Regions from separate parts of the Streptococcus tangpeifui genome, predicted to be linked through region 1. Evidence: predicted binding sites of a transcription regulator. Region 1 holds the regulator's gene; each other region holds the start of a gene.

Region 1 (10,599 bases):
AAAAGTTCTGACCAAAGCTGATTTGGAGGGGTATCCTCAGGTGCGTTTCCGTCAGGAAAAGTCCGGCTTGAATTTTGATGAGGATACTTTAGAGGTTTTGGATAATCAAACTATTATGTACAGTAATGACCGAGGGACAGTTATGAACTTGCTGACGGCCTCAGACGCTTACGCTTCGGGTTTAGGAATTGTCAATGGATTTATCAAAGAGCAAATAGTCCTTATTCCGCTGGCAGATAGTCCAGTCCATACCTTAGGTCTCGTGACCAATAATAAACGCAAAAAAACTCCCATTATAGAAGCCTTTATTGAGCGAGTAAAGGCTAGTTTAGCAGAAAGTGAAAGAAATTAGAGAGTCGGACTTTGCTGGCTCTTTATGTTTTAGGAAAGTTCGGATTTACAGTGATACTTCTAATAATTTTTGAAAGAATTTCCAGATATGTGCTAAAATACTAACAATACCAAGAAAAAGAGGAAGAAACATGAAAGCAATTATTACAGTTGTTGGTAAAGATAGCCAAGGGATTGTGGCAGGAGTTTCTGCCAAAATCGCTGAATTGGGACTCAATATTGATGATATTACCCAAACCATTTTGGATGAGTATTTCACTATGATGACGGTAGTGTCCTCTCCTGAGAAAAAGGATTTCACCTTCCTTCGCTCGGAACTGGAAAAATTGGGGGATAGTCTGGGTGTTAAGATTAATATTCAAAGCTCGGCTATTTTTGATGCTATGCACAAGTTGTAAAGGAGATTTCCATGGATATTCAACAGGTTACAGAAACCATTGCCATGATTGAGGAGCAGAACTTTGATGTTCGCACCATCACTATGGGCATATCGCTTCTTGACTGTATTGATTCCGACATCAATCGGGCAGCTGATAAAGTTTATCGTAAAATTGTCGACAAGGCCGCTAGATTAGTTGCGGTTGGTGATGAGATCTCGGCAGAATTGGGGATTCCTATTGTCAATAAGCGGGTCTCAGTTACACCGATTGCTATCATTGGGGCAGCAACGGATGCGACCGACTATGTCCCTCTAGCTAAAGCTATGGACAAAGCCGCTAAGGAAATTGGTATCAATTTTATCGGCGGTTTCTCAGCCTTGGTACAAAAAGGTTATCAAAAAGGCGATGACATTCTCATCAAATCCATTCCCAGAGCTTTGGCTGAGACTGACTTTGTCTGCTCCTCTGTCAATATTGGCTCGACCAAATCGGGTATCAATATGACGGCTGTTGGGGATATGGGGCGGATTATCAAGGAAACCGCTCAGCTGTCCGAGATGGGGCCGGCTAAGCTGGTAGTTTTTGCCAATGCGGTTGAGGATAATCCCTTTATGTCTGGAGCTTTCCATGGGGTTGGTGAGGCTGATGTCGTCATCAATGTCGGTGTTTCTGGTCCGGGGGTCGTTAAGCGAGCCTTAGAAAAGGTCCGGGGTCAGTCTTTTGATGTTGTGGCTGAAACTGTTAAGAAGACGGCCTTTAAGATTACCCGCATTGGTCAGCTGGTCGGCAGCTTGGCTAGTGAGAGACTGGGAGTTAAATTCGGTATTGTTGATCTCTCCTTGGCTCCAACGCCAGCGGTAGGAGATTCGGTGGCTCGGGTTCTGGAGGAAATGGGACTTGAGACTGTCGGTACCCATGGGACAACAGCAGCCCTAGCCCTTCTCAATGATCAGGTCAAAAAGGGCGGAGTGATGGCCTGCAATCAGGTTGGGGGTCTGTCTGGCGCCTTTATTCCAGTATCTGAGGATGAAGGTATGATTGCTGCAGTGGAGGCTGGTTCGCTTAATCTGGAAAAGTTAGAAGCTATGACAGCCATCTGTTCGGTTGGTCTGGATATGATTGCTATTCCAGAAGATACTTCAGCCGAAACCATTGCTGCTATGATTGCTGACGAAGCTGCTATCGGTGTTATCAATATGAAAACAACTGCTGTTCGCCTGATTCCTAAAGGCAAAGAGGGAGACACCATCGAGTTTGGCGGTCTCCTTGGCTCTGCTCCAGTCATGTCAGTCAATAAAAAGTCATCGGCAGATTTCATTGCCCGCGGCGGACAAATCCCCGCTCCAATTCACAGTTTTAAAAATTAGCATTTGCTTCCTCACCAATCTTGGTGGGGATTTTTTTTCTACTCTCATTTTAAGATACTGATTGGTGGTAAAACTAATGGTACTTATATTCTTTGAAAAACCAAACTTGACCAAGTACGATTTGTACTGTTTACTGTTGATGATTTGAGTTATCAAATTTTTTATTGCCAACCTTATTTTGATAAAGAGGAAAGCGCGCTTCTTTATTACTGAAGGCAGAGTTTATGCAGACGTTATATCGAAAAATCCTGCCTGAGTCGGTCAGATTGAGTGGACAAATCTCTGTCTCGCTTAGGTTATCTCTATCTTCAATAAGAGCATCAGTCTGGCAAACTAATAAAAAACGGATTGTCTTTCCGTATTATCATGGAGTTAATTATTACTGGAACCATGATATCTCTGCCATCGTCGCCTGTTTAGCAATAGGGCTAACGCCAGAAACTGTTCACTAATATTTATGAATAATAAGCGTCCTACGTTTTTCATTATTGTCATTAGCGTCTTATTTATCAGCTATTTTTATTTCCTTAAATTTGTTATAATAGAAAGAAAATCAAGGAGAAGGGCCTTATGACAAAAACACGCTTATTTATTGCCCGCCATGGTAAAACTATGTTTAACACTATTGGGCGGGCTCAAGGTTGGTCTGATACGCCACTGACTAAAGAAGGTGAGCGGGGGATTCAGGAACTTGGCCTAGGCTTAAAGGCAGCAGGTCTAAATTTTGTTGCTGCCTATTCTAGTGATAGCGGTCGGACCTTGCAGACTATGGAAATTATTTTACGAGAAATGGGGCAGAGTGACATTCCTTATAAGCGAGATAAGCGAATTCGTGAATGGTGCTTCGGCAGCCTTGACGGTGGTTATGATGCGGAACTCTTTAACGGGGTCGTGCCAAGGGTTTTCGATAAGCCAGTTGAAGAAATGACCTACCAAGATATGGCTGATGCTATTCTAGCAGTTGATACAGCTGGTTGGGCTGAACCTTGGGAAATTCTGCGAGATCGAATTCTATCTGGTTTTACTGACATTGCTAAAGAAGTTGAGAGCCGAGGTGGTGGTGATGCGATCGTGGTCAGTCACGGGATGACTATTGGTACTTTAATGGGCTTGATTGATTCCAGTCTTCCAAGGAGTTTAGCTCTCGATAACGGTAGCGTCTGTCAGGTAACTTATGAGTCTGGTACATTCCATATTGAAGCGATCGGAGACATGACTTATCGACAAAAAGGTCGAGAAATTTTAGCAAAGGAGAACCATGAAAAAGTCTAGTCGCAACTTTTTTATCGTTGTTATTTTAGGATTAGTCGTCATTTTTAGTTTTGCCTTCCTGCATGATAAATTGGCCTCTCGGTCAAATCAAACAGGAGCCAGTCAGTTGGCTAAGGTCAAAAAAACTAAGAAAGTTGAATTGAGCTCGGATCTGCCTGATGTTTCAGCAGATGATTGGCAGTTAATTGTGGTTAATCGTGACAAGATTACTAAGGAACTTAATCCTGATTTGACGGTTATTGATAATATCAAAGTGGATTCGCGGATTGCGGACAAGGTCAAAGAATTTTTGGCAGCTGCACAAAAGATTGATAGCAGTGAGCATCTGATTTCAGGTTACCGCAGTGTCGAATATCAACAGGAACTCTTTGACTCCTATGTTAAGCAGGAGATGGCTAGCGACCCTAGTTTGAGTCAAGACCAAGCTGAGGAAAAGGTTAAAACCTATTCCCAGCCAGCCGGAGCTAGTGAGCACCAAACAGGATTAGCAATTGATATGAGTACGGTTGACAGCCTCAACGAAAGCGACCCTAGCGTTGTAGAGCAACTGAAAAAGATTGCGCCGGATTATGGCTTTGTTCTTCGTTTTGAAAAGGGGAAGAGCAATTCGACTGGGGTTGATTATGAGGACTGGCATTTCCGCTATGTTGGTAAGGAGTCAGCCAAATATATGACCGAGCATAATCTGAGCTTGGAAGAGTATGTGGCCTTATTGAAGAATTAGGATAGGAGGATGGAATAATATGCAATCAAGGCTCAAGTTTCGGCCTTTCATGATCGTTTTTGGGCTTGTTTTAGCCCTTATTCTTCTGCCTCTCCTGTTTAACATGAAAACAAAGGCTGCCAATACTAAGGTTAGCACTTCTTATACAGAAGCTTCCTTCATTAAAGAGGTTGCTCCGGTAGCCCAGAAGTTATCAAAAGCCTATGGCGTTAAAGCTTCTATAATTATTGCTCAGGCGGCTCAGTCATCCAATTATGGCTCTAACTTACTGGCTGTGCGCTATCATAATTTCACAGGTACCTTAGCTCAGCCTGGGCAGGCTAAGATTGTTTTAACCACTCAGTCTTATGAAAACGGTCAGTGGCAGACGGTTAAACAACCTTATGCTATTTATACCAACTGGCAGGATAGTTTGACGGCTTATCTTGAAGCTATCTCTTCGGGTATGTGGGGAAAGCAGCTTTACACTATCCTAGCCACAACTGAAGAGTATGTTACGGCAGCTCAGGCTCTGCAAAAAGCAGGAGTCAATGCAGATCCTGACTATGCTAATAAGCTTATTACGATTATTCGGGAAAAAAATCTTACTCAGTATGATAGTTAGCATTTATTTTTTATAAGGACAGCCGAATTAGCACTCTTTAAAAAAGAGTGCTAATTTTTTGTGCTTTTCTCTTGACAGTTGGTTTTAGAGCGGTATAATAGAAACATAAATTAGCAGACTTAGTTTAAGAGTGCTAATAAACTTTTGGATTGGAGGTCCGTGATGATTACCCAGCGGCAAAATGACATTTTATCCATTGTGGTTGAGCTGTTCACGCAGACACACGAACCTGTCGGATCCAAGGTTTTACAAAATTATATTGCTTCTAGTAGTGCCACCATCCGTAATGATATGGCTGCCTTAGAAAAAATTGGCCTCTTGGAAAAGGCGCACACATCTAGTGGTCGCTTGCCAAGTCGTCAAGGTTTTCAGTATTATGTTAGTCATCTCTTAAATTTTGAGAGGATTGATGAAGCTGATGCTTATCAAGTTATCAAAGGTTTTGATTTTGAATTTTTTAAACTGGAAGATTTGTTGCAAAAGGCCAGCGATCTTTTAGCAGAGTTGACAGGGTGCACAGCAGTTGCTTTAGATGTTGAACCAAGCAATCAACGCTTGAGTGCTTTTGATATTGTCAAGCTCAGTCATCACGATGCTCTAGCTGTCATGACCTTTGATGATTCCAATACGGTCACCAGTCAGTTTGCTATTCCTAAGAATTTTCTTGATGAAGACTTAGTTACTTTAAGCGGTTTAGTGCGTGAGCGGTTTTTGGGACAAACAGTCATGGAGATCCATTATCGGATTCGAACCGAGATTCCGCAGATTGTTCAGCGCTATTTTAAGACAACAGACAATGTCTTAGAATTATTTGAGCATATTTTTAAGGAAATGTTTGTTGAAAAGCCGTTTTTAGCTGGCAAGGAGAATCTCCTCAAGTTTTCTGATGATCAGATCTACCGTTTCTTTGACAAGACCCAAGAATTAGCTTTGGAAATTCGTCAGTTGCTTCAAGAAGATAAACCTTATGCCATTCGTCTGGCAGATGAGAACCAAGCCGGTTTGATTTCTTTAACACAGCTGTCCTATAAATTTCTCATTCCTTACCGAGGTTTCGGCAGTTTAAGTCTATTTGGACCCGTGACGATTGATTACCAACGAGCATTCAGTCTATTAGGAATTGTCAGTCGAGTTTTGACTATGAAATCAGCTGATTTCTATCGTTACCTTAGTAGCAATCATTATGAAGTCAATTAATAACATTTAATGAAGGAGGCATTATGTCAGAAGATATTAAAAAAGAGGAAGTGACCGAAGAGACTCAGGCTTCTGAAACGGAAGACAAGTTGCAAACAGAAGCGGCCCCTGAGGAAACTACTGAAAAAACAGAATTGGAAGCAGCTTTAGAGAAAGCTGAGGATTTTGAAAATAAATTCTTACGGGCTCACGCGGAGATGCAAAATATTCAGCGACGTGCCAATGAAGAGCGTCAGCAGCTGCAAAAGTATCGTTCACAGGATCTCGCTAAGGCAATTTTACCTAGCCTGGATAACTTAGAGCGTGCTTTGGCGGTTGAAGGCTTGAGTGATGATGTGAAGAAAGGCTTGGAAATGGTACAAGAAAGCCTGATCCAAGCTCTCAAAGAAGAAGGCGTGGAAGAAGTAACAGTCGAAAGCTTTGATCACAACCTTCACATGGCTGTTCAAACCTTACCGGCTGATGATGAGCACCCAGCAGACAGCATTGCAGAAGTTTTCCAAAAGGGCTACAAACTGCATGATCGCCTGCTTCGGCCAGCCATGGTGGTGGTATATAACTAGTCAATAATGATGGGCATTAAAACGCCTCACCATTATACGGCAACCACTATGGCGGATTGCCTAGACTCCTTACTAGCTCGATAGCAAAATGGTATCGATTTTGCTATCTCACGTTGTAACTATGCAATGATGATAGCTAATAAAAATAAACTTGTCCGAAATGACAGTAAACTACTCGCAACAAAGAAAGAAGCAAGCCAAAGGCTTGCCCAAAGCGATATTTTTCGCCGTGGTGATAGTCAGATAACAAGTCGGGTTATCTGACAGGGGATTTTTGAGACTTTAGGCTCAAAAATTAGCCATGAAACCGAAGGTTTGCTAGCGTCCCCACCACTTAAGAAAAATATCAAAAAAACTTATAATTAAAAAAGAGGAAAATGAAAGGAATTGAACGTTGTTGTCAGTCGCTAGAGGAAGAAAGCGATGCTTCCTCCCTCTCCCGATTGAAAAGTCCACCGGACTATTTCAACGTTCTTGGTATCTTATACTATGTCTAAAATTATTGGTATTGACTTAGGAACAACAAACTCAGCAGTTGCCGTTCTTGAAGGAACTGAAAGTAAAATTATCGCTAACCCAGAAGGTAATCGTACAACTCCTTCTGTTGTCTCATTTAAAAACGGAGAAATCATTGTCGGTGATGCGGCTAAACGTCAAGCGGTGACTAACCCAGATACGGTTATCTCTATTAAATCTAAGATGGGGACTTCTGAAAAAGTTTCTGCTAATGGTAAAGAATATACTCCTCAAGAAATTTCAGCAATGATTCTGCAATACATTAAGGGTTATGCTGAAGATTATCTTGGTGAAAAAGTTGAAAAAGCTGTTATTACAGTCCCTGCTTACTTCAACGATGCCCAACGTCAGGCAACGAAAGATGCTGGTAAAATCGCGGGTCTTGAAGTCGAACGTATCGTCAACGAACCAACCGCAGCAGCTCTTGCTTATGGTCTTGATAAACAAGATAAAGATGAAAAAATCTTAGTGTTTGACCTTGGTGGTGGTACTTTTGATGTCTCTATCCTTGAATTGGGCGATGGTGTCTTCGATGTATTGGCTACTGCTGGTGATAATAAACTAGGTGGTGACGATTTCGACCAAAAGATTATTGACTACTTGGTTGATGAATTCAAGAAAGAAAACGGCATTGACCTGTCAACTGACAAGATGGCTCTGCAACGTTTGAAAGATGCTGCTGAAAAAGCTAAGAAGGACTTGTCAGGTGTCACCCAAACACAAATCAGCCTGCCTTTCATCACTGCCGGTGATGCTGGACCGCTCCACTTGGAAGTCTCATTAACACGTGCTAAATTTGATGATTTGACTCGCGATCTGGTTGAACGTACCAAGACCCCTGTTCGTCAAGCTTTGTCTGATGCTGATTTGAGCCTGTCAGAAATTGATGAAGTTATCTTGGTTGGTGGCTCAACGCGTATCCCAGCAGTTGTTGAAGCGGTTAAAGCTGAAACAGGTAAAGAACCAAACAAATCTGTGAACCCTGATGAAGTCGTAGCTATGGGTGCTGCTATTCAAGGTGGTGTTATCACTGGTGATGTCAAAGACGTCGTACTTCTTGATGTGACCCCATTGTCACTTGGTATCGAAACCATGGGCGGTGTCTTCACGAAGTTGATTGACCGCAACACAACTATCCCAACCTCTAAATCACAAGTCTTCTCAACTGCGGCAGATAACCAACCGGCCGTTGATATCCACGTTCTTCAAGGTGAACGCCCAATGGCAGCGGACAACAAGACTTTGGGACGCTTCCAATTGACAGATATTCCAGCTGCTCCTCGTGGTGTGCCACAAATCGAAGTAACATTTGATATTGACAAGAACGGTATCGTATCTGTTAAGGCTAAAGACCTCGGTACGCAAAAAGAACAACACATCGTTATCAAGTCAAATGACGGTCTTTCTGAAGAAGAAATTGAACGTATGATGAAAGATGCGGAAGCTAATGCTGATGCTGATGCTAAGCGTAAAGAAGAAGTTGACCTCAAAAATGAAGTTGACCAAGCTATCTTTGCAACAGAAAAGACTATCAAAGAAACCGAAGGTAAAGGCTTTGACACTGAACGTGATGCTGCTCAATCAGCTCTTGATGATCTTAAGAAAGCTCAAGAAGACAACAACTTGGACGATATGAAAGCTAAGCTGGAAACCCTTAACGAAAAAGCCCAAGCCTTAGCTGTTAAAATGTACGAACAAGCTGCCGCAGCTCAACAAGCCGCTGGTGGAACTGAAGGCGCAGCTGATGCTGGATCATCAGATAAAGGTGACGATGACGTCGTAGATGGTGAGTTTACTGAGAAGTAAAAACCTTCGGGGAAGGTTTTTAGCCCCTGAGCTTAGAAACTAGAAGCGAAGGGTTCAGGTTCGAAGGACTGTTTTATCTCGAGCTTAGAAATTCGAGAGCAAGGCAGATTCGGGGGATTGTTTTAGCCTGCGAGCCAGAAGCTAGAAATAAGCAGTGGTTCACTGGACTGTTTTATTCTGAGCTTGGAGATGTGAAAGCGAGATAGCAATTGTACTATAAAACCAACTGCAGAGGTTGCAAACCAGCCTCTGTTTTTGGGTAATAGCGTCAGCAACAAAAGCGGTCGAAGACTGCACAGCTGATAATTTTTGCCGTGGTGAGAGTAACAGTAGCTTTAGCTTGTTATGAGGGGATTTTTGAAACCTTTGGGTTCAAAAATAAGCGATCCAGTCGCACTACATCAGAAAATGATCAAAAATAACCTTTTAAACATATAGAAAGTAAGAGTGTTCGTAACTGAGCACGGGCTAGGGATTGTGCCAAAAATATAGATTTTCCTAGGATACAAGTATTGTCGGACGGCTTTCTATTTTTGGGGATCTCTTAGGAGTTTGTCCACAGAAAAACCTTTATAGAAAGGAATTGAACCCGCCCTAAAAGTTGTGTAAAAGGGATAGATCGTCTAGAAAATAAGCATTTTCAGCCGATTTACTATTTTCACTTTACTTTTTACGGGGTTGGTATCTTAAATATGAACAATCAAGAATATTACGATCGTCTGGGGGTGTCAAAGAACGCCAGTCAGGACGAAATCAAAAAAGCCTATCGGAAAATGTCCAAGAAATACCATCCTGACATCAACAAGGATCCAGGTGCTGAGCAAAAATATAAGGATATTCAAGAGGCTTATGAAACTTTAGGCGATGAGCAAAAACGGGCTGCTTATGATCAGTATGGACCTGATGGTGCCAATGCAGGTTTTGGCGGTGGTTTCAGCGGCTTTGACAGTGCAGGCTTTGGTGGCTTCGAAGATATTTTTTCTAGCTTCTTTGGCGGTGGCGGAAGCAGTCGTAATCCCAATGCACCGCGTCAAGGTGATGATCTGCAATATCGTTTGAACCTGAAATTTGAAGAAGCAATTTTTGGGGCTGAGAAGGATGTTACCTATAACCGCGAAGCGGAATGTCACACCTGTCATGGTTCAGGAGCTAAGCCTGGAACCAGCCCAGTGACCTGCAGTCGCTGTCATGGTCAAGGGGTTATTAATGTTGACACTCAGACACCTCTTGGTATGATGCGCCGTCAGGTTACCTGTGATGTCTGTCACGGTACCGGTAAGGAAATCAAGGAGCCATGTAGCACTTGTCAAGGTACTGGTCATGAAAAGAAATCTCATAAGGTTTCTGTTAAAGTTCCTGCTGGTGTCGAAACGGGCCAACAAATCCGTTTGCAAGGTCAGGGTGAAGCTGGTTTTAATGGCGGTCCTTATGGTGATCTCTTCGTTATTATCAATGTTTTACCAAGTAAGCAATTTGAGCGGGATGGTTCAACCATCTACTACACGCTCAATATTAGCTTTGCTCAGGCCGCTCTGGGTGATACTGTAGAAGTGCCAACTGTCCACGGCGATGTTGAGATGACGATTCCCGAAGGAACTCAAACAGGTAAAACTTTCCGTCTCAGAGGCAAGGGAGCTCCTCGCTTGCGTGGCGGTGGTCAGGGAGATCAGCATGTGACGATTAATGTTGTCACCCCGACTAAGCTTAATGATGGGCAAAAAGAGGCCTTGCTTGCCTTGGCAGCAGCCAGTGGTGAAGGCAGTATTCAGCCTAAGAAAAAGGGATTCTTTGATAAGGTCAAAGATGCCTTTGATGGTGA
Region 2 (10,599 bases), 700 kb from region 1:
TCCCGGTACACCACAACCTGTTGAAATCAGCATCGGAATGAAGGACTTTCCTGACAAACCAAAACGTCGGAAAATTCGATCCATGACGAAAGCAATCCGACTCATATACCCAATGTCTTCCAGAATGCCTAGACAGACAAAAAGAACAAAAATTTGGGGCAAAAACCCCAGTACAGTCCCAATCCCAGCAACAATCCCATCCACAATTAAGGACTGGAGCCAGTCGGCCACCCGTAAATCCTGTAAAATGTTGGTGACTAAATCAGGAATATAGCTACCGAAGAGGACATCATTGACCCAATCTGTTCCAAAGGTGCCCACCGTCTGAATAGAGAGGTAATAAACCATGAACATAGCCATAGCAAAAATCGGCAAGGCTAAAATCCGATTGGTCACAATCTTATCAATACGGTCAGAAAGAGTCATCTTAAAGTCGTCATCCTGACTCTGAGCCATCTGACAGACACGTTCAATAAAAGCGTAACGCTGGTTAACAACAATCGTTTCTGAATCTTCGGTAAAGACTTCTTCAGTAATCTTGATAATGTCATCAATCTCTTTCTTTTGGAAAGGGGAGAGGTTGACTTCTGCCTGAACCAGTTGATCCCTCTCAAAGAGTTTGATGGCATAAAAGCGGCTGGACCTCTGAGGTACTGTTTGACCAAGCACTTGAATAATTTGGGCCAAAGCTGCCTCAAATTTATCATCATAGGCTGGATACTGGATGGTCTCCACACTAGCCTTGGTAGTCTGACTGGCTTTTTTAATGGCCTTGTCAACACCAGTATTCTTCAGGGCACTGGTTGCGATGACTGGTAAGCCTAATTGATAGGATAGTTTTTCAGCATTAATAGCCTTCCCTTGACTCTTGAGCACATCACTCATATTGAGAGCAAGGGTAACTGGAATGCCTGTCTCAATCAATTGGGTCGTCAGATAGAGATTTCGTTCCAAATTAGTTGTATCAACCACATTTAAAATAGCATCCGAATGGTTGCTAAGGAGATAATCGCGGGCAATCTTTTCTTCTGGGCTATAAGGAGAAAGCGAATAGATGCCTGGCAAATCCTGAACAGTTACACTTGATAATTTTTTAACCTGACCGCTTTTTCTCTCAACGGTAACACCAGGCCAATTCCCCACTTGCTGGTTGGTTCCCGTCAGCAGATTAAACAGGCTGGTTTTACCACTATTGGGATTCCCAATAAGAGCAATTTCTGTCATTCCCTGTCTCCTTCCTCATCCTTGATTCTAATAACACTAACCATTTGAGCTTCTGATTTCCGCAAGGTCAATTCGTAACCTCGCAGACTGATTTCGATAGGATCCCCAAGCGGTGCTACTTTACGCAAATAAATCTTAGTATGTTTGGTCAAGCCCATATCCATTAAGCGGCGCTTGGCCTCATTGAGAGCATATATATTTTCAACATACGCAGACTGACCGACTTTCAATTCCGATAAGGGGAGAATTTCTTCCTCCTCAGCTAAATCAGCTACATCAATATTAGCTAATATTGATGTGTCAAAAGCCAAACGATTAGCTTTTAAGAGGATAATGGCACTGGACTTGGTCTTAGACAGGACTTTTAAGGTCGTATCTACCCTGAGGCCCAGATTAGAGAGGTGACGCAGGCTATCTTCTGGCAGATTAATACTGACAACTTGATAGGACTTATTTAAGTCTGCCTCTTGTAAAATCATCAGGACCTCCTTTGCTGACAAGAAAAAATTTTACTGTTACTATTATACCATAGAAAAGCCCATTAGATAGGCGTTTAAAGAAGATTGGAATCATTTCAAAAAGGAGCGAAAAATTATAATCTTTCGCTCCTTTTTCCGATTATTATCCAAACTAGACCAAAAACTAGATCACTCTAATCTCTAGGCTGCTTATAAGACCTTCCCGAGGAAGTCCTTAGTCCGCTCTTCCTTAGTATTTTCAAATACTTCTTGAGGACTGCCCTCTTCGACAATGATACCGCCGTCCATGAAAATAACACGATCAGCGACCTCACGGGCAAACCCCATTTCATGAGTGACGATGACCATGGTCATACCAGACATGGCCAAATCTTGAATAACCGCCAAAACTTCTCCGACCATTTCAGGGTCTAAGGCAGAAGTGGGTTCGTCAAAGAGAAGAACATCTGGATCCATAGCTAAACCACGGGCAATAGCAATCCGCTGCTGCTGACCACCTGAAAGTGAGGTTGGATTAGCCTTAGCCTTGTCCTTGAGTCCGACTTTCTCCAATAGCTCATAGGCTTTCTTTTCCGCCTGACTCTTGGATTGGCCCTTGATTTTAGTTGGCGCCAAGGTGATATTTTCCAGTACATTCATATTTGGGAAGAGGTTAAACTGCTGGAAAACCATCCCCATTTTTTCGCGCATTTTGAAAACATCGTTTTTCTTGTCAGTGATATCAACACCTTCAAAACTGACAGTCCCTTTGGTAGGAACTTCTAACAGATTCATGGTCCTAAGAAAGGTTGATTTACCAGATCCTGACGGACCAATAATAGCGACAACTTCGCCTCTTTTAATATCTAAATCAATCCCATTAAGAACTTCATTTTGTCCAAAATACTTATGCAGATTTTTAATGCTAATCAAGGTATCTGTCATGCTTTTTGTCCTTTCCCGAGACGATTTTCAAGCCACTTCTGACCAGCCGTTAAGATGGTTGTCAGCATGAGGTAGTAGAAGGCTGCAAACAAGAGGGGCTCCAAAGGAACGTAAGTCGTTGCCAAAACAGTTTGGGCACCATTCCACAATTCCATAATTCCAATGGTTTGCAAGAGCGAACTATCCTTAATGATGGTGATAAATTCATTACCCAAGGCCGGCAGGATATTTTTAAAGGCCTGTGGTAAGACCACATAGCGCATAGCCTTTCCAGGCTTAATTCCCAAAGAATAGGCAGCTTCAGTTTGTCCCTTAGGCACGGCTTCAATCCCTGCTCGAACAATTTCAGAGATATAAGCCCCGCTGTTAAGCGAGAGGATAATGATACCTGGAATTAGGCGTGAAAAGTCTAGTTCGACTGTTCCAAATCCAATAGAAGGTGCGTTTTTAAAGTCCATCCACAAGAAGGCAATCATGATTTGCACCACCATAGGAGTCCCGCGAAAGACCCAGACATAAAAGCTCACCAACCAGTTCAAAACTTTGATAGACGAACGCTTAGCAAGAGCTACCAGTACACCAAGAATGGTCCCAAAGAAAACCACACAGATAGAAATCATAATGGTGACAAGAACACCATAGTTAAAATAACCCCAATACTTGGGTAAAAAAGAAAAATCGAAATGCACAGATTTACTCCTATTTTTAAATAGCCAATCGGCTGTTTCCTAATGACGGGCAACTGACTTAAAAGAAGACGCCTCATCAATAAATTTGTAAATCATTCTACCATAAAATGTATAATAATACAATGTTATTTTATAATTTTCGAAATTCCTCAAAATTCCTGCATATTTTTCTGGAAAAAATAACTAGAAGGTAAATAAAAAGCCATTGGGAATTTTTCTGAGCTGGCGCAAAGAAAATCATCAATTGCCTTTGTAGTATTTTATTGTTAACTTAGATGGATTTAGAAGACAAAGTGTCCCTCTGCCTTTATTGGATCTGCGATTCTTTCTTCATTTTCTCCCTCTTTGTCAGCAGCCGTGTTTTCCTATGCATGGCTATATTTCCATTTCTTGTCGTTGCATCTACAACAAGAAACCTTTTAATATTCTTTGACAATCGTAAAAAAAAACGCTCCACTATGGACTGTATCCTCACTGTTAGATTATAGTTTAGTCCAACTTTAAGGATAAATACCTAGAGCGTTTTTCAGTGATACGGAATGGGTAAGTGCTGCTCACCAGTATTAATCGTGGATTACCACAAATTACTAGGCAGTCTGGTTAATGCTTAAGCTAATTTAGTGAAATCAAGAACCTTGCGACCCTGAATTTTGCCTGCTTCCATTTCATCAAAGACATCAGGTGCTGTATCCACATCAACTGTTTCAACAATCGGTACAACCAATCCTTGCGCACCAAAATCAAAGGCTTCTTCCAAATCTTTTCGTGTTCCTACGAGCGAACCAACAACACGAATGCCATCAAGAACAGTTTTTACAATAGAAAGTTCCATATATTCTGATGGAAGGCCAACAGCCACTACTGTACCGCCCGCACGGACACTATCAATAGCTTGGTTAAAGGCAACTTTTGAAACTGCGGTTACCACTACCCCGTGACAACCACCTGTTTTCTCTTGAATATAGGCAGCAACATCGTCAACTTCTTTGCCATTGACAATAATATCTGCGCCAGATTCTTTAGCCAGATTGAGCTTATCTTGGTTGATATCTACAGCGACAACTTGCGCATTGAAAACTTTTTTAGCATATTGAACCGCTAAGTTGCCAAGACCACCAGCCCCAAAGATACAAATCCATTTACCAGGAGCTGCTCCTGCTTCTTTAATAGCTTTGTAAGTAGTTACACCTGCACAGGTAATCGATGAGGCTTGAGCAGGATCTAAAGCTTCAGGCACTTTGACAGCGTAGTCAGCAGTAACAACTGCATATTCACTCATACCGCCATCCACGTTATAGCCAGCATTTTTAACAGAACGACAGAGGGTTTCGCGACCTGTTGTACAGTATTCACAATGGCCGCATCCTTCGAAGAACCATGCAATAGAGACACGATCACCGACTCTTAACGATTCAACACCTTCGCCAATTTCTTGGACGATACCAATACCTTCGTGACCAAGAATACGTCCAGGCACTTGACCAAAATCTCCATGAGCAACATGCAAGTCGGTATGACAAACACCACAGTACTCAACTTTCACAAGTGCCTCTCCATATTCAACCGTCGGTAAAGCATGATCCACTACCTCAACACCATTTGATGCTTGGTTTACAACAACTGCTTTCATATCACTTCCTCCTATATATAATTATTTTTTGTAATCGATTACAGGAATATTGTACATTATTTCACAATACTGTCAAGTATTTTCTGTAAATCAGCAGAGGAACAGAATCATACTGCTCCAAATTTCATCTAAAACAAGAGATCTAGGTACTAAAATTTCTCGTAAAGATTGGTTTTTCTTGTATCATTAATCATACAAAACAGCCATTGCTAAAACTTCAAATCTACCATTAGCTAAGATACCTCCAAGTCCACAATAGTTTTAGATAAGGATAACCACTTAAATTTGCCTGTTATTATTTCTTGATGAACATCTAATTATGATTCTCCTTTAAATAGGCGGTTTATTTGCGTCTGGGGCAAAAGTCCAGACTCGTTAACATTGTTCTAGATTTACCAGATCGATGCAGTTGTTGGGAGTAGGACTTGTTGGATACGCCAAGAAGTCTCATCTCTGCACAGTTCAAGTTCATGAGGTGCTTTAGCACCAATGAACCACTGCTGATTGGCTTTCTGTAACTGGTTTAAGTACTGTGCAAGTGATAGGTCAAACAGTCTGGGAGACTGTTTGAGAAAACCAAGATCAACTGTACCTAGGTGGGATTGAAATACTCCAGTGGACTTTGGTAGTCTGGGGATAGACTGCCAAAGCCTGCCACCTAAAAACAAGAATGTGGCAGAGATCTGAGCCCTAAAATAGAGAACGGGGAAAATCAAAATCGCGATATTATCACAATTTACTGATTGAGCCCCACTCTCGGACTAAAAATAAATGGAAACTAAAAGCCTTATCTGCCACCAGCCTAGCTGGTGGTTTTCTTGTTTTTCTCTCTGAGAAAAACTGGCTGGAAGCCATAAAAAAATCGGACTAAAAAGCCCGATTTTTCTATGATTATCTTAATAAAGCAGGTCATAGATTTCCATAGCGATTAGGTCAATGCTATCGAAGGTGTAAGTCTCACGTGCCTTGACATCACGCAACGTGAAAACAGGACCATTTTCAGGATCGTTCGCAAAAGAAACTTCCGCAACAACAACACCGTCACGTTCAAAATTTCGTTTCAGATTACTCCCATCTGTCGTCATCAAATTGAGACGATCAATGATTCTCACCAAATGTGATTCCATGTAAATTCTCCTTAGCTAAGATACAAGGAGCTTGGAAATCTAAATATCTCCAGCTACTACTTTTGCTCCTTGCTCCATTAATCTTTTAATCAATTTCATTTTACCATAAACTAGGAGAATGGGATAGGTGGAAACCCTAAAATAGCCAAATTTGCCCTGTTTTGCCAGTATTATCCTTTATATTAAACTGAAATTCACTTATTCTCTGTAAAGCAGAACCATACACAAGGTTTTAAGGATCAATTCTTTCCTATTAATAAGATTGGTAGATAATGGCCTTGATGGCATGCAGGCGGTTCTCAGCCTCTTGGAAAATGATTGGGCTAAATTTTTGAAAAATCTGGTCGGTGATTTCTAACTCGCTGTAACCATATTTATCGTAGACTTCCTGACCAATGCTTGTATTGAGATCATGAAAGGCAGGTAGGCAGTGCATGACGATGGTTTCTGGATTTTGCGTCATATCTAGGAGTTTCTGATTAACTTGGTAGGGCAGAAGCAAATCGATTCTATCCTTAAAATCTATATCTTCTCCCATAGAAACCCAAACATCAGTGTAAATCATATCTACACCCTTAACAGCTGCTGGATCGTCAGTTATCAGCAGTTTGGCTCCAGTATTGTGCTGTTTGGCCAGATCGACAATCGCTTGATCCGGCTGCAGACTCTCAGGAGCAATAATGGTGCAGTTAACACCAAGGATGGCAGAGGTGACTAGGAGAGAATTAGCCATATTGTTGCGGCCATCTCCGATATAAGCGATACTCAGACCTTCCAAGCTTCCAAAATGCTCCTTAAGGGTTAGAAAGTCTGCAATCATCTGGGTTGGATGCCAGGTATCAGTCAAGCCATTCCAAACAGGTACGCCAGAATATTTAGCCAAGGTTTCGACATCATCCTGTTTAAAGCCCCGATATTCGATACCGTCAAACATGGAGCCCAAGACCTTGGCCGTATCAGTCACCGACTCTTTCTTGCCTAACTGGGTTTCACCTGCTCCTAAATAGGTTACATTCATTCCTAAATCTTGACCGGCTACTGTGAAGGCGGAACGTGTCCGGGTTGACGTTTTCTCAAAGATTAGGGCGATGTTGAGTCCTTCCAAGTATCTGTGAACCTGCTTTTGTTTCTTAAGCTTCTTAAATTTAGCAGCTGATTCAATCAGTTCCAGCAGCTCTTCTTTAGTAAAATCTATCTCTTTTAAAAATGATTTAGCCATATATTTTCTCTTTCTTGTATTTTTATACAATAATTTTACAATAATTCAGCTATTTGTCAAGGAATATCTGTATTTTATTCATTTAGCTTTTGTTTTTAGCACTCTTGAGATTTGTCTGCTAAAATTCAATCTTTTTGCTTGCTTTCTATAGTTTGAATGTTATAATAACAGCATAGACTTTGACCAATATTGACTATAGGTCAAGATCGGAGGTTTACTATGTTATGTCAAAATTGTAAGCTCAACGATGCGAGCATACATCTCTATGCAAACGTTAATGGTCAGCAAAAGCAGATTGATCTCTGTCAAAACTGCTACCGAATTATGAAAGCTGATCCAGAAAATATTCTCAACAGTAATTTAACTAGCCAAAATCCACAGAATCAATCCATGGATTCTTTCTTTGATGATTTCTTTGGCGATTTAAACAACTTCAGGGCTTTTAACCCAGACTTGCCTAATTCCCCACAAACACAGGCAGGACGCGATGGTGGTAACCGTGGAGGCAATAATGGTGGAGCTAATAGGGGACGTCGTTCTCAGGCTCAGCCTCAGCAACCCGAAGGTATCTTGGAGGAGTTTGGTATCAATATTACTGATATGGCCCGTCGTGGCGATATCGATCCTGTCATCGGCCGCGATCAGGAAATTGTCCGCGTCATTGAAATCCTCAACCGGCGGACCAAGAATAATCCTGTCCTAATTGGTGAACCTGGTGTTGGTAAAACCGCTGTTGTTGAAGGCCTAGCGCAAAAGATCGTTGATGGTAATGTGCCACAAAAATTGCAGAGCAAGCAGGTTATCCGCTTGGATGTGGTCAGCTTGGTTCAAGGAACTGGTATCCGAGGTCAATTTGAAGAGCGCATGCAAAAGCTAATGGAAGAAATTCGCCAGCGGCAAGATGTTATTCTTTTCATTGACGAAATCCATGAAATCGTAGGTGCTGGTGGTACAACAGATGGCAGCATGGATGCTGGTAATATCTTAAAGCCAGCCCTAGCTCGCGGTGATCTGCAACTGGTTGGAGCAACTACCCTCAATGAATATCGTATCATCGAAAAAGATGCCGCTCTGGAACGACGAATGCAGCCTGTCAAGGTAGATGAGCCTTCTGTGGAAGAAACTATCACTATTTTGCGTGGTATTCAGCCAAAATATCAAGACTATCACCATGTTAAATACACCGATGACGCTATTGAAGCTGCTGCCGTCCTCTCTAACCGTTATATCCAAGACCGTTTCTTGCCGGATAAAGCTATCGATCTTTTGGATGAAGCTGGCTCAAAGATGAACTTGACTCTTAATTTTGTTGATCCTAAAGAAATTGACAAAAGGTTGGTGGAAGCTGAGAATCTCAAGGCCCAAGCCACTCGTGAAGAAGATTTTGAAAAAGCAGCTTACTTCCGCGATCAAATCGCTAAATATAAGGAAATGCAGTCCCAACAGCTGGATGAGCAAGATATTCCTGTCATCACCGAAAAACATATTGAAGCCATTGTTGAAGAAAAAACCAATATTCCAGTAGGTAATCTCAAAGAAAAAGAGCAGTCTCAACTGGTTAATCTAGCTAGTGACCTCAAGGCTCACGTTATCGGTCAAGACGATGCTGTTGATAAGATTGCTAAGGCCATCCGTCGAAATCGTGTTGGTTTGGGTGCTCCCAATCGGCCAATCGGTAGCTTCCTCTTTGTCGGACCTACCGGTGTTGGTAAGACAGAACTGTCTAAACAATTGGCTATTGAGCTCTTCGGTTCAGCCGACAGCATGATTCGCTTTGATATGTCGGAATACATGGAAAAACACGCTGTGTCCAAATTGGTCGGTGCCCCTCCAGGATATGTTGGCTATGAAGAAGCTGGGCAATTAACCGAAAAGGTTCGTCGCAATCCTTACTCCCTCATCCTCCTAGATGAAGTTGAAAAGGCTCATCCTGATGTTATGCACATGTTCCTGCAAGTCTTGGATGATGGTCGTCTGACAGATGGTCAAGGCCGGACTGTTAGCTTCAAGGATACCATTATTATCATGACCTCTAATGCTGGTACTGGTAAAGCAGAAGCTTCTGTTGGTTTTGGAGCGGCCCGTGAAGGTCGGACCAACTCTGTCCTTGGCGAACTCAGTAACTTCTTCAGTCCAGAATTCATGAACCGTTTTGATGGTATTATTGAATTCAAGGCCTTGAGTAAGGAAAATCTGCTTCATATCGTTGACCTGATGCTAGACGATGTCAATCAGCGTCTGTCCAGCAATGATCTCCACCTTGATGTAACGGATAAAGTTAAAGAAAAATTAGTTGATCTGGGTTATGATCCTAAGATGGGAGCAAGGCCTTTGCGTCGAACGATTCAAGAGTATATTGAAGATGCGATCACTGACTTTTATTTGGAAAATCCAAGTGAAAAGAACTTTAAAGCTGTCATGGCCTCAAATGGTAAGATTAGCATTAAGGCTGCTAAAAAAGCTGAGGCAAACATCGCCAGTAAGGAAGAAAGTTCTTCTACAGACTAAGTAAAATACCTTAGAGGGCTGGGCAAAAAACAGCCAACTGTATAGGGTGAGGCTGAGACAAAAGTTCTCAGCCTTATTTTTATTGTCTAGGTGCAGTGGTGAGAGTAAGACTTGTTGGCCATGCCAACCTAGTCTTACCCAGTTTCTGAGGTACTTTAGCAGCAATGAACCACTGTAACTGATTTTTCCGTTTTGGCCTTGTGCCAAAACGGAAAACCTAGTCAACTTGCGGGGTGGGAATACAATCCAAAATTTTCAATTTTTGGATTGATCCCATTCCTTTTTATTTATTATTCATTCTATTTATGTAGTATTAAATGGTTGCCACAGCAGTTATTGAACATCCTTATCTTGAGAATAAGAGAGCAGTTCTGCATCTCTTATAAGGACTCCTTTTAACAAGTTTTTCGGCAAATATGAGCAAGCATCTGACTCTCTTATGTTATAATAAACTCAGAAAATCTAAAGATGAGGAATTCCCATGTCCACTCCTACTTTTGGCCAAAAAGAGGCTGGAAAAAACTATGTTGCCCGCTATGGGGTCTATGCTGTCATCCCCAATCAGAATCAGACAGAAATCATCCTGGTCCAAGCCCCCAATGGAGCCTGGTTCCTGCCGGGCGGTGAGATTGAGTCTGATGAAGACAAGCTAACTGCCTTGGGACGAGAATTGATTGAAGAGCTGGGCTTTACGGCACAGGTTGGGCAGTACTATGGCCAGGCTGATGAATATTTCTATTCCAGTCACCGCGATACCTACTTTTACAATCCTGCTTATATCTATGAAGTTACTGGCTAT
Region 3 (10,599 bases), 350 kb from region 1:
ACTGCGGACCCCACCTGTCGACGGATCGACAGCAACACTGGCCGATTGGGCTGATGAGCCATCGTAAGGAGAAGTTGGAAAGATTGAAGCATCTGAATAGACTGTCTGCATCCCTTCTTGATAGTCAGGATCTAATTCTGTATAAATCTTATAACCATTATTGAGAATATCTTTCTCAGACACTCCATATTTATTGATGGCTTCATTGACCACAGCATCGAAATAAGAGGGATAATTATAGGACTCATTCTTACCCGAGTAGGTGTCCTGCAGACGGCTGGACACATTCACCGCCTTAAAGGATCTAGCATCAGCTTCTTTGAGGAAACCGGCATTGACCATATTCTGCAAGACAGTATCACGGCGGTTGGTCGCATTCTCTTTTGAGTAGAGAGGATTATAAATTTCTGGACCCTTAAGCATACCTGCCAAGGTTGCAGCTTCATCAATGGTTAAATCGGCAGCTGAGGTGCCAAAATATTTTTGACTGGCATCCTCAACTCCCCAAACTCCGTTACCAAAGTAAGCATTGTTGAGGTACATAGTCAGGATTTGTTTCTTAGAATATTTCTTATTGAGCTCAACAGCCAAGAAGAATTCTTTGGCCTTCCGCGTAACCGTCTGCTCCTGACTAAGGTAAGCATTTTTAGCCAACTGCTGGGTAATAGTTGAACCGCCACCAAACCTACCGGCTGTAAAGACTGCCAAGAAAAACCGCTTGTAGTTGATCCCATGGTTTTTGTAGAAACTGCGGTCTTCCGTTGCAATAACCGCATTTTCTAAGTCATCGGAAATCCGATCCAGTTCAACATAGGTTCCCTTGTTACCCATGAGGGTACCTGCTTCCTTACCTTTACGATCATAAATAACCGTTGAGGACTTGAGAGCATCCTGAAGGTCAGAGACATTGGTCGTCTTGGCCAGATAAAAGAGGTAGGCTGCTGTAAAGAGGACAAAAAGGCTAACTCCTAACAGTAAAATTCGGCTGAGATTGTAGCGACGCCAGAATCGACGAATCCAAGACTGCTTGTCAGGAATAATAACCTTAAGAAAAGCTAGTTTGGGATACTTCTCAACTAACTTATCTAGCCGGCTCTGATGATGGGTTCGACTACGATGATAGTCACTTTCATGAACTGGAACCGACTCCAGTTTTTGAGTCATGGACAGGCCATTATCCTTATCAGATGGTCCAGCCTTAACAGATGGTTTCCTATTTTGCTTCTTATTTGAAATCAAAGTCAAGAACTTACTGCCAAGTTTCTTGGCTCCCTTTTTGATCATTTCTAAAAATTTCATAGCCTTATTATAGCAAGTTTCTTCCAAAAACCTAGAGAGAAAACGTCTTTTGTGTTAAAATCAAAGTCATGAAATTTCTCATCCAACTGCCAACTTCCTTTCCGCCAACGACTGTCAAAGATCTCTTGGAAAATCATTGGCTGGTCCCGCGAAAAATCCGTCATTTTCTTAGGACCAAGAAGCATCTCTTAGTCAATGGTCAAAGCATTCACTGGCAAAGCCAAGTTAAAGCCGGAGACAATATTAGTCTGATTTTTGATGAAGAAGATTATCCCAAGAAAAATCTCCCAATGGGGCAAGCTCAACTGGTGGACTGCCTCTATCAAGACCAACATTTGATTATTGTCAATAAACCTGAAGGGATGAAGACGCACGCTAACCACCCCAATGAAATTGCCCTCCTCAACCATGTTTCAGCTTATGTCGGAGACACCTGCTATGTGGTTCATCGGCTGGATAAGGAGACCAGTGGTTTAGTCCTCTTTGCCAAAAATCCTTTTGTCCTGCCTATTCTTAATCGATTGCTGGAAGATAAGAAAATTTCCCGACAGTACTGGGCTCTTGTTCAAGGAAGGTTAGCAAAAGAATCCATGACCTATCGTGATAAAATTGGCCGAGATCGCCACGATCGGCGAAAACGGCTGGTAACCGCCAAAGGACAGACTGCCATCACCCATATTCGTAAGCTAAAGGAATTTATTGGTCCTAAAGGAACCTGCACTTTGCTCAACTGTCAGTTGGAAACTGGTCGCACCCACCAAATCCGAGTTCATCTTGCCCACCATGGTCACGCCATTATTGGGGATCCGCTCTACAGCAAGGTCCCTGCTGAACGGCTCATGCTTCATGCACATGAACTCAGTTTTCTCCATCCTTTCAGCGGGGAAACAATCACCGTCAAGGCTCAATCTCCTAGCTTTGAAAAGGGCTTGCCCAAATAAGGCAAGCCCTTTTTTTATTTCCAGCAGATTTCGATTTAGGAGAATTTTTCAATTTAGGGCTTTACAAATTTCAGAAGATCCATTACACTTATTGTAGCAAGAGAATAGTTCAATTAGACAACAACACTAAATAACTTATGCTATCTTTACTTCCCACAAAAAATTATCGTTCGAAGGAGAACAATTATGAAACGCAGTGAATTAAAATCCCGAGCCAAACAAAAGCTTTCTGGTAATTGGAAATGGGCTATCGGGGTTGTTGCCATCGTTTGGATTATTCAAATTTGTCTTCAAATGAATAGCATCCATGATATCCTAACCACAAAGGAATTGCTTACTCATCATAATGGCCTTATCACTGATGTACATTTCACTTTTTATGCTTCACCCTTGGTACAGACCGGAGGCCTAGTCCTTGGCCTGATTGCTGCTAGTACTATTCTGGGCTTCCTGCACTTCAGTGACAACCGTAAGGATGAAAATGTTCTGACCAGCGTTTTCGCAGGATTTACGGAAGGTCGTATTTGGGCCTTCATTCTGACTTGGATTCTTCAATATATTTTTACACTACTTTGGACTTTGCTCCTCATTATTCCTGGCATCATCAAAGCTTATTCTTATGCCATGTCTATTTATATCGTTGATGATCTTAAACGGCAAGGAAAAAATCTATCCGCTACTGAAGCAATTACCAGATCTAAGCATTTGATGAAGGGACACAAATGGGAACTTTTCGTCCTTGATCTCAGTTTTCTTGGTTGGTGGTTCTTAGCAACCCTAACCCTTGGAATCGGCTATCTCTGGCTCTACCCTTACATCCTAACGACACGCGCCGAGTTCTATCGCTGCCTCATTGCTCAAAATCCGACTGTCTTAGCAGATTAAAAGCTACTCCCATATTGAAAACGGAAGGTTCAGATGAGCCTTCCGTTTTTATAAGTTAGTGAGGAATATAGTTCCTTCATCATAGCAAGCCAGCCTAATCTTTCAGCTAGTGTTGATAACTAGAAAGCCATTAACCTTACGATACAAAAAAGAGACAGCTGATAACACTGTCTCTTTTGAATTAGTAAGAGAGATGGAGGCTGGACAAAACTCGTCCAGTGTTCCTAACCTCTTGCACAGGGGTGGGAGTGAAACGATCTGGAGAGAGACCGTTTCAGGTCACTCTAGAAATTAAGAAATGGTGAGAGCCAAAATTTTCAACTTTTGGGTTGATCCCACTCCCGTTAACTATCAGCCTTCTTTGCTGCTTAGATAATTTTTTTCTATTACATCATGCCGCCCATCATACTTGGATCCATTGCTGGGGCAGCTGGAGCTTTTTCTTCTGGATGATCGGCAACAACGGCTTCAGTTGTCAAAATGAGGCTGGCTACAGAAGCTGCATTTTGCAGGGCTGAACGACTAACTTTGACAGGATCAATGATTCCTGCTTCAACCATATCTACCCAGCTTCCATTGGCTGCATTAAAGCCTGTACCAACAGCGCTAGCTTTAAGTTTTTCGATGATAACGGAACCTTCATAGCCAGCATTACGGGCAATTTGACGAACGGGTTCTTCAAGCGCACGCAGAACAATGTTACGGCCAGTTGCTTCATCCCCTTTCACATCAAGAGAGGCAACTTTTTCAATGACATTAACAAGGGCTGTACCACCACCGGCAACGATGCCTTCTTCAACGGCAGCGCGGGTTGCATTAAGGGCGTCTTCAATGCGAAGTTTCATTTCTTTTAATTCTGTTTCAGTCGCAGCACCAACCTTGATAACTGCAACACCGCCAGATAATTTTGCCAAACGTTCTTGCAATTTTTCACGGTCAAAATCTGATGTTGTTGTTTCCAATTGTGACTTAATCACATTGACCCGTTCTGCGATTGCATCAGCTTGGCCAGCTCCTTCAACGATAACTGTTGAATCCTTATCAATAGTGATTTTAGCAGCTTGACCTAGCGAAGCGATACTAGCATCTTTAAGTTCCAAACCAAGATCTTCCGTAATAACAGTACCGCCCGTTAAAATAGCGATATCTTCCAGCATAGCCTTGCGGCGGTCACCAAAGCCAGGCGCCTTAACAGCTACGACATTAAAGGTACCACGAATCTTATTAAGAACCAAAGTAGGCAGGGCTTCACCATCAACATCGTCTGCAATAATTAAAAGAGGACGGCTAGTTTTAAGCACTTCTTCTAAAAGAGGAAGGACATCTTGGATATTTGAAATTTTCTTATCGGTAATCAAAATGTAAGGATTATCAAGATCAGCAACCATTTTTTCGTTATCGGTTACCATGTATTGAGAAAGGTAACCACGGTCAAATTGCATCCCTTCAACAACGTCCAATTCAGTCTCCATACCACGAGACTCTTCAATGGTGATGACACCGTCGTTGCCAACTTTTTCCATAGCTTCTGAAATGTATTCACCAACTTTTTCAGAACGTGAAGATACAGCGGCAACTTGCGCAATAGCTTCTTTACCAGAAACTGGTTGAGCGATAGCTTTTAGACCTTCAACAGCTGTTGCAACAGCTCTTTCGATACCGCGACGGATACCGATTGGATTAGCTCCTGCTGTTACATTTTTAAGCCCTTCGCGAACGATGGCTTGGGTTAAAACGGTGGCAGTTGTTGTACCATCACCAGCAATATCATTGGTTTTTGAAGCAACTTCTGAAACCAATTTGGCTCCCATATTTTCAAAATGATCTTCTAACTCGATTTCCTTAGCGATAGTTACACCGTCATTTGTAATCAAAGGTGAACCAAAGGATTTTTCCAAAACAACATTACGGCCTTTAGGGCCAAGCGTTACCTTAACGGTATCAGCCAAAACATCGACTCCGCGGACCATTGCAGAACGCGCATCTGCTGAAAATTTAATATCTTTTGCCATTTATTATTACCTGTCTTTCTTGTTTATATATTGCTTAGATTAGTAACCTTAGGAGAGGTAGCCCTCGGAATTCTTCACGTTTCCATGTTCAAGAACACCTAGAACTTTGCATTTTTTCTCCAACAAAACCGACCTAAGGTTCTTTTTATATTAGATACTAGTAAGCTGACAATTTTGAATGGGATTCGGCCTTACTCTTAGCTAAGAATAGCCAAAATATCAGATTCACGGACGATGGAAACTTTATCATCACCATCCTTAACATCCAAACCAGCACCATTTTCAACCAGAACTTTATCGTCCTTAGCTACACTCGGAGCAATCAAATCTCCATGCAGTGTCCGAGAGCCTGGCCCAACGGCTAAAACAGTTGCTGTTTTAGTAGCTTCATGTGAGCTACCTGCCAAAACAAAACCACTAGCTGTGGTTTCTTCTACTTCTTCAAATTTTACAACAATACGATCACCTAAAGGTTTTAACATTGTCTGACCTCCATTAATTTTTTAGCACTTCAACAGTTCGAGTGCTAATTACATTTATTATTGTAGCATTTGGTCAAAATTAGTCAAGAAAAAACTCTACCAATTGGTAAAGTTTTTCTGCATGCTAAAAGTTAGACATCCTCAGAATTCTCCGCGTGAACTCTTAGAGAATTTCTTCTTGTAGAACCTTGGCAATGCCATCGTGGTTGTGGTCCAAGGTAACCTTGCCAATTCGATTCTTCAGAGCTTTGGGAGCATTGCCCATGAGGACGCCATAACCGACAGTTTCCAACATTTCTAAATCATTATAGTTGTCGCCAAAAGCCAAAGTCTCATTTATAGGAACTCTATAGTAGTCAGCTAAGGTCTTAACTGCCTGACCTTTATCAATTCCTGCTGCCATGACTTCAATCAGATGAGCAGCAGATTTAGCGATGGATAGATCAGGATAGCCCCGCTTGAGGGCCTGCAAAACTTGGTCGGTCCGATTAGGTGGACACATGACTAAAACCTTGTGGGCTTCTTTAAGACTGTCCAACTGATCAAGGTCAGCAACTTGCGACTCTAAGTTAACCACCACTTCTTCATCGTGAACCAAATCATGGCCCTGATGGGATGAGTACCAATCACTATAACTATAGATGTTCCAAGCCAGATCCTGCCCCAGATTTTCAACCGTCTGGCAGACTGATCGAATCTCAGACATGGCTATAGTCTTACTGTCGACAACTGTCCCGTCTTGAGCCTGAATCAAGGCACCATTGTAGGCAATAATGGGACTGAGAATACCGATGTTATCAATAATTGGGCGAATGGCTTCAGGCATTCGAGCAGACACTGGCACAAAATAGAGCCCGTTATCTACACAAGACTTGATAGCTCGGGCAGTCGCTGGGGTTACCTGATGGTCTTGGTTAAGAAGAGTACCATCTATATCACTGAAAATTATTTGCATAAATCAGCCTCCTTGACCTAAATTACTTTTATTATAACATTTTCTAAGCTTGTATTCGTATGATTTCTAAGGCCATAATCATTCCGTTATATAAATGTACAACAAAAGCATATAGTATTGTCAAGAGGAGGCGGAAATTAAAATATTATCTTGATGGACCATTGATTGTAAAAATTTATTGATTAATCCAGTGATTAAATGGTCTCCGCTTAATATCGTAGTTTGAAGTAGCATTACCAAATTATTGTAATGAATTATAGTTATGTTGATGGAAAAATATTGTGTAACGTAAAAAAATTAGTTAGCTTTTCTATTTGTTAACCTTTTCTGTTGAGAGTTTTCACGTAAAAAGAAATCGGAAAGTGGGCTATTTATCAAATTTAAAAATTCTTTTGAAAATTTTTCTGGGGGAATTGGAAATTCTTCGGATATCCATATCTCGATAAGTGCTAAAACGCTATTAACTAACCATTTAGAAATAAAGATATTATCTAATTGAAAATTATGACAGTTGATCGTCAGCTCTTTTAGTATCCATTTATAATACTTTTGTTGAAGATATTTTCTCCATTTGGGATCAGCCGCAGTTGAATAGAGATATCTTAGCCAGCTTTTGTTGTTATACAATTCTGGGATTATCACATAACATAAAAAACAATCAATTGTTTGGCTACCATCAAATTCAGAAAATAGACTATCAATTTTTCTATCTGTCGCAAATTGGATATAATCAATAATTTCTTCATAGCTATTAAAGTGATTTTTGTAGATAGTTTGTCTAGTTATACCAGCTTCTCTAGCTATTTCAGCAAGAGAGAAAGATGAACGTTCAGGATATTTTGAAGCCAATATAAAAAATGCATTGATGATATTTTCTCGAGTTCCTTTTGTCATTGGTTTACTCCTATTTTTTTACATATTGTGAACTAAATAACATCATATTACAGTAAGTTTATAGCAATTAAGGGCTTTTTGCAAATTAATATTTTTACACTCTGTCAAAAAATCACTATTGAATGTTTGGTGTTTTAGGAATAATATTTAATTAGAAATTATGATAATTATGAGAGAAATCAAAGGATTTTTTATATGGTTAGGTGAAGGTGATATTGTTATGCAACAGAAGACAAAAATGCTTAATATCTTAATAGTGGTAGGATTCATTTCATTAGCCGCCTTTAATATTCATTTTGAGATTAGCTTTACTGAAAATCTAATAGTAATAATGGGTCTGCTGATCCTATTATTTCTGGGAAATTATTCTGGGAATACTCATAAAAAAAGAGAGTCCAAATCTTTAAAAGTTAAGCAACATAAAAGAACCAGTATGCCATTATTTTTGTTCTTTATTTTTCTTGCTTGTGAATTAATAATAATGATTATAATGATTTGCTTTAATAATAGTCTTCCCCTAAAAAGTCAAAAGTTACTAGCCTGTTTATTGTGTGTTTCAATATTCTGTATGGTAGCAGCAGGATATAAATTTGAAGTTAATAGATTTCAAACCTCTAAGACATTTTCAGAGGTTAGAAAATTTGGTATAGCTATAAATCCTAAGCATCCCATAGGGCGTATAATTTATGCAAGTGCATTTGTTCTGATATTAATTATATTTTGCCTATTGTTAATTTTCGGACCAACCAATTAATTCATATAATTGAAAGGAGTATGTGTTATGAGTGACAAACGAATTTTTGGTGATTCTTTAAGAAATATGGATAAAGAATCTAAATTTAGTTTAGATATGCCAGAAAATATTGCAGATGTGATGACTTTAGATGTTTTATCTGGTCAAGATTTATTAAGTCCTTATGATTTTATAGAAAATGAAAGACTTAATTATGATATGTCTAAAGATGAAGTGTATTCGTTAAAGCCTACTGTAGAATACAGCAAAGGGTGGCTCTATACTGTATCCTATGTGGCCTTACATGAGGTTGCAGCCGGAGCTAATGTAGTAGCAGGAGTAACGACAGTAGTAGGAGCAGCCACACTTGTTGCTGTTGCATTAGGCGTATTAGCTTCTGATCCTGATAAAAGTGAAGAGTTTTTCAAAAAAATTGATAATAAATTCTTATCTAAAATTTCTAAGAAAGCATTGAAAATTGGTGGGATATCATATTTAAGAAGTGTAATCGAAGAATTTGTTGAAATTGTTAGAGAATACAATAATTTAGGAGAAATTAATGAATAATTTAGAACCTAATCCGCGTACAGCAGCTATACTAATGACATATCAATGCGTTGCTGAGTGTGATGAATGTTGTTTTTCTTGCTCACCGCGATTGAAAGGAAATTCTTTAAATTTTGGTAAAATAAAATCATTTTTGGACAAGATTAAACATATTGAGAGTATCAAAGTTGTTGTTTTTTCAGGTGGCGAGTGTTTTATTAATTTTAAATTGTTAGTCAAAAGTATTAGATATGCACATGATTTAGGTTTTCTAACAAGATGTGTCACTAATGGCTTTTGGGGTACAAGTATAGAATCTGCTAGAGAAAAGATTCAAATATTAAAATATAATGGATTAAATGAAATTAATTTTTCAACTGGGGATAGTCATCAAAAGTTTATTCCGGTAGAATGTGTTTTGCATTGTGCTATAGCTAGTGTGGAACAAGGAATGTTGACTTGTATTGCAGTTGAAACCAATAGCAGTAAGAAATTTAAAGTAGAGGATTTTGTAAATCATCCACTTTACACTAAGTATATACAAGGTCAAAAATATTCAAAACTTTTGAAGGTCATGCCGACAATATGGGTTTCTTTTCATACGAATACAGTTTATAAGTTCGACAAAAAACTCTTATCAGGTAATAATGAAGGTTGTGATGGAATATTTGATACAGTTGCTTTGGAACCCCGTGGTGATGTAGTTGGCTGTTGTGGGTTAACCTCCAATGATATTAGTGAGCTGCACTTAGGTAAAATTGACAGAGTGGAATTGAATAAGGTGTTATCTAGTCACCATAGAGACTTTTTAAAAGCTTGGATCTTTGTTGATGGACCTAAAAAAATTGTAGAAACAGCGTCTAAGTGGATGGGGAAAGAAGCTCCATTTTTCGCTCATAAATGTCTTTATTGTGCATATTTATATAATAATAAACAGTTGCTAGGAACTATAAGAGATAATTACGAATCTGTCAAAGAGGAAGTTTTGACTAGATATTTAGAAAAGGTGGTTATTTATAATTCGATACTTAATTAATTTTAATTACCTTTTTAAGGGTGTATATTTGATTAAGGATTAGCTATGATTATTTTCAGAAAATTCATTAGATACCATAAGTTTCAGTTCACTTTGATTGTTTTTCTAATTATATTAGGTAATTTGTTATCTTTGCCAATTCCTTATATCTCTAAGATGATAATCGATAAAGTTTTAATATTAAAGCAGTTCAACTCTTTATATTATTATATTATACTTATAGTTGTTGTTCTTTTTTTTCAATTTGTAGTAGGGAGGATAAATTCCATCTTATCTGCTACCTTTTTCCAAAGATTCTTATTAGAGATACGTAAACAAATTTTGTCAGAGAACAATATTGAGTCATTATCGGATAATTCAAATATAACTACTGTGATATTTAATGACTCTGAGCTTTACGTATCTAATATTGAAAATATTGTTGTGACTTTTATATCAAGTATTGGTCTTTTTATGGGGTATTTAATAATGCTTTTAAGATTAAATATCCAATTAACGTTGCCAGTGTTGATAGTCATTCCTACATATGTGTTGTGGATTATTTATGCCGGAAAAAAATTGAAAACCTTTAGTTTTGAGCAACAATTTAGCAGAGATCAGTTGCTTAACACTTTAAAAAATATAACAACTAATTTAGAAGTAATAAGAGTATTTAGAATGTTCGATAAGATTCGTTCTGATTTTTGGAACGTAATTAATAATAATTTCATTATTAATTCAAAAATACGAGGTTTTCAAAATTTTATTGAGATTATTTCTACAGGAATAGTTTCTTCTACTACAATTTTGATATTCGTATTAGGAGTAAATTTTATA

What was found. Region 1 encodes HrcA, which represses chaperone genes, less so after heat shock. Its sites were predicted from a motif close to TTAGCACTCNNNNNNNNNGAGTGCTAA; they were not measured.
Region 2: ACFSN5_RS07875 (ATP-dependent Clp protease ATP-binding subunit) is a predicted target of HrcA. The motif match lies at 7,388-7,414, and genes of this name have one in related genera.
Region 3: groES (co-chaperone GroES) is a predicted target of HrcA. The motif match lies at 5,641-5,667, and genes of this name have one in related genera.

What each region holds. Positions count from the first base shown of each region.
Region 1 covers NZ_CP172427.1:150,363-160,961, forward strand. Annotated here, with positions in the region: gene ACFSN5_RS00855 (LysR family transcriptional regulator) at 1-352, shown strand, start outside; gene ACFSN5_RS00860 (ACT domain-containing protein) at 483-749, shown strand; gene ACFSN5_RS00865 (PFL family protein) at 761-2,098, shown strand; gene ACFSN5_RS00870 (histidine phosphatase family protein) at 2,669-3,370, shown strand; gene ACFSN5_RS00875 (M15 family metallopeptidase) at 3,357-4,094, shown strand; gene ACFSN5_RS00880 (glycoside hydrolase family 73 protein) at 4,114-4,698, shown strand; gene hrcA (heat-inducible transcriptional repressor HrcA) at 4,861-5,895, shown strand; gene grpE (nucleotide exchange factor GrpE) at 5,919-6,458, shown strand; gene dnaK (molecular chaperone DnaK) at 6,948-8,780, shown strand; gene dnaJ (molecular chaperone DnaJ) at 9,473-10,599, shown strand, end outside.
Region 2 covers NZ_CP172427.1:1,711,820-1,722,418, forward strand. Annotated here, with positions in the region: gene feoB (ferrous iron transport protein B) at 1-1,224, opposite strand, end outside; gene ACFSN5_RS07845 (ferrous iron transport protein A) at 1,221-1,703, opposite strand; gene ACFSN5_RS07850 (amino acid ABC transporter ATP-binding protein) at 1,893-2,627, opposite strand; gene ACFSN5_RS07855 (amino acid ABC transporter permease) at 2,624-3,316, opposite strand; gene adhP (alcohol dehydrogenase AdhP) at 3,924-4,946, opposite strand; gene ACFSN5_RS07865 (DUF1797 family protein) at 5,843-6,073, opposite strand; gene argF (ornithine carbamoyltransferase) at 6,327-7,292, opposite strand; gene ACFSN5_RS07875 (ATP-dependent Clp protease ATP-binding subunit) at 7,512-9,800, shown strand; gene ACFSN5_RS07880 (NUDIX hydrolase) at 10,282-10,599, shown strand, end outside.
Region 3 covers NZ_CP172427.1:2,057,962-2,068,560, forward strand. Annotated here, with positions in the region: gene pbp2a (penicillin-binding protein PBP2A) at 1-1,299, opposite strand, end outside; gene ACFSN5_RS09470 (RluA family pseudouridine synthase) at 1,368-2,240, shown strand; gene ACFSN5_RS09475 (DUF975 family protein) at 2,427-3,125, shown strand; gene groL (chaperonin GroEL) at 3,512-5,137, opposite strand; gene groES (co-chaperone GroES) at 5,335-5,619, opposite strand; gene ACFSN5_RS09490 (Cof-type HAD-IIB family hydrolase) at 5,783-6,574, opposite strand; gene ACFSN5_RS09495 (TetR/AcrR family transcriptional regulator) at 6,872-7,468, opposite strand; gene ACFSN5_RS09500 (hypothetical protein) at 7,638-8,222, shown strand; gene ACFSN5_RS09505 (hypothetical protein) at 8,250-8,768, shown strand; gene ACFSN5_RS09510 (hypothetical protein) at 8,761-9,783, shown strand; gene ACFSN5_RS09515 (ABC transporter transmembrane domain-containing protein) at 9,829-10,599, shown strand, end outside.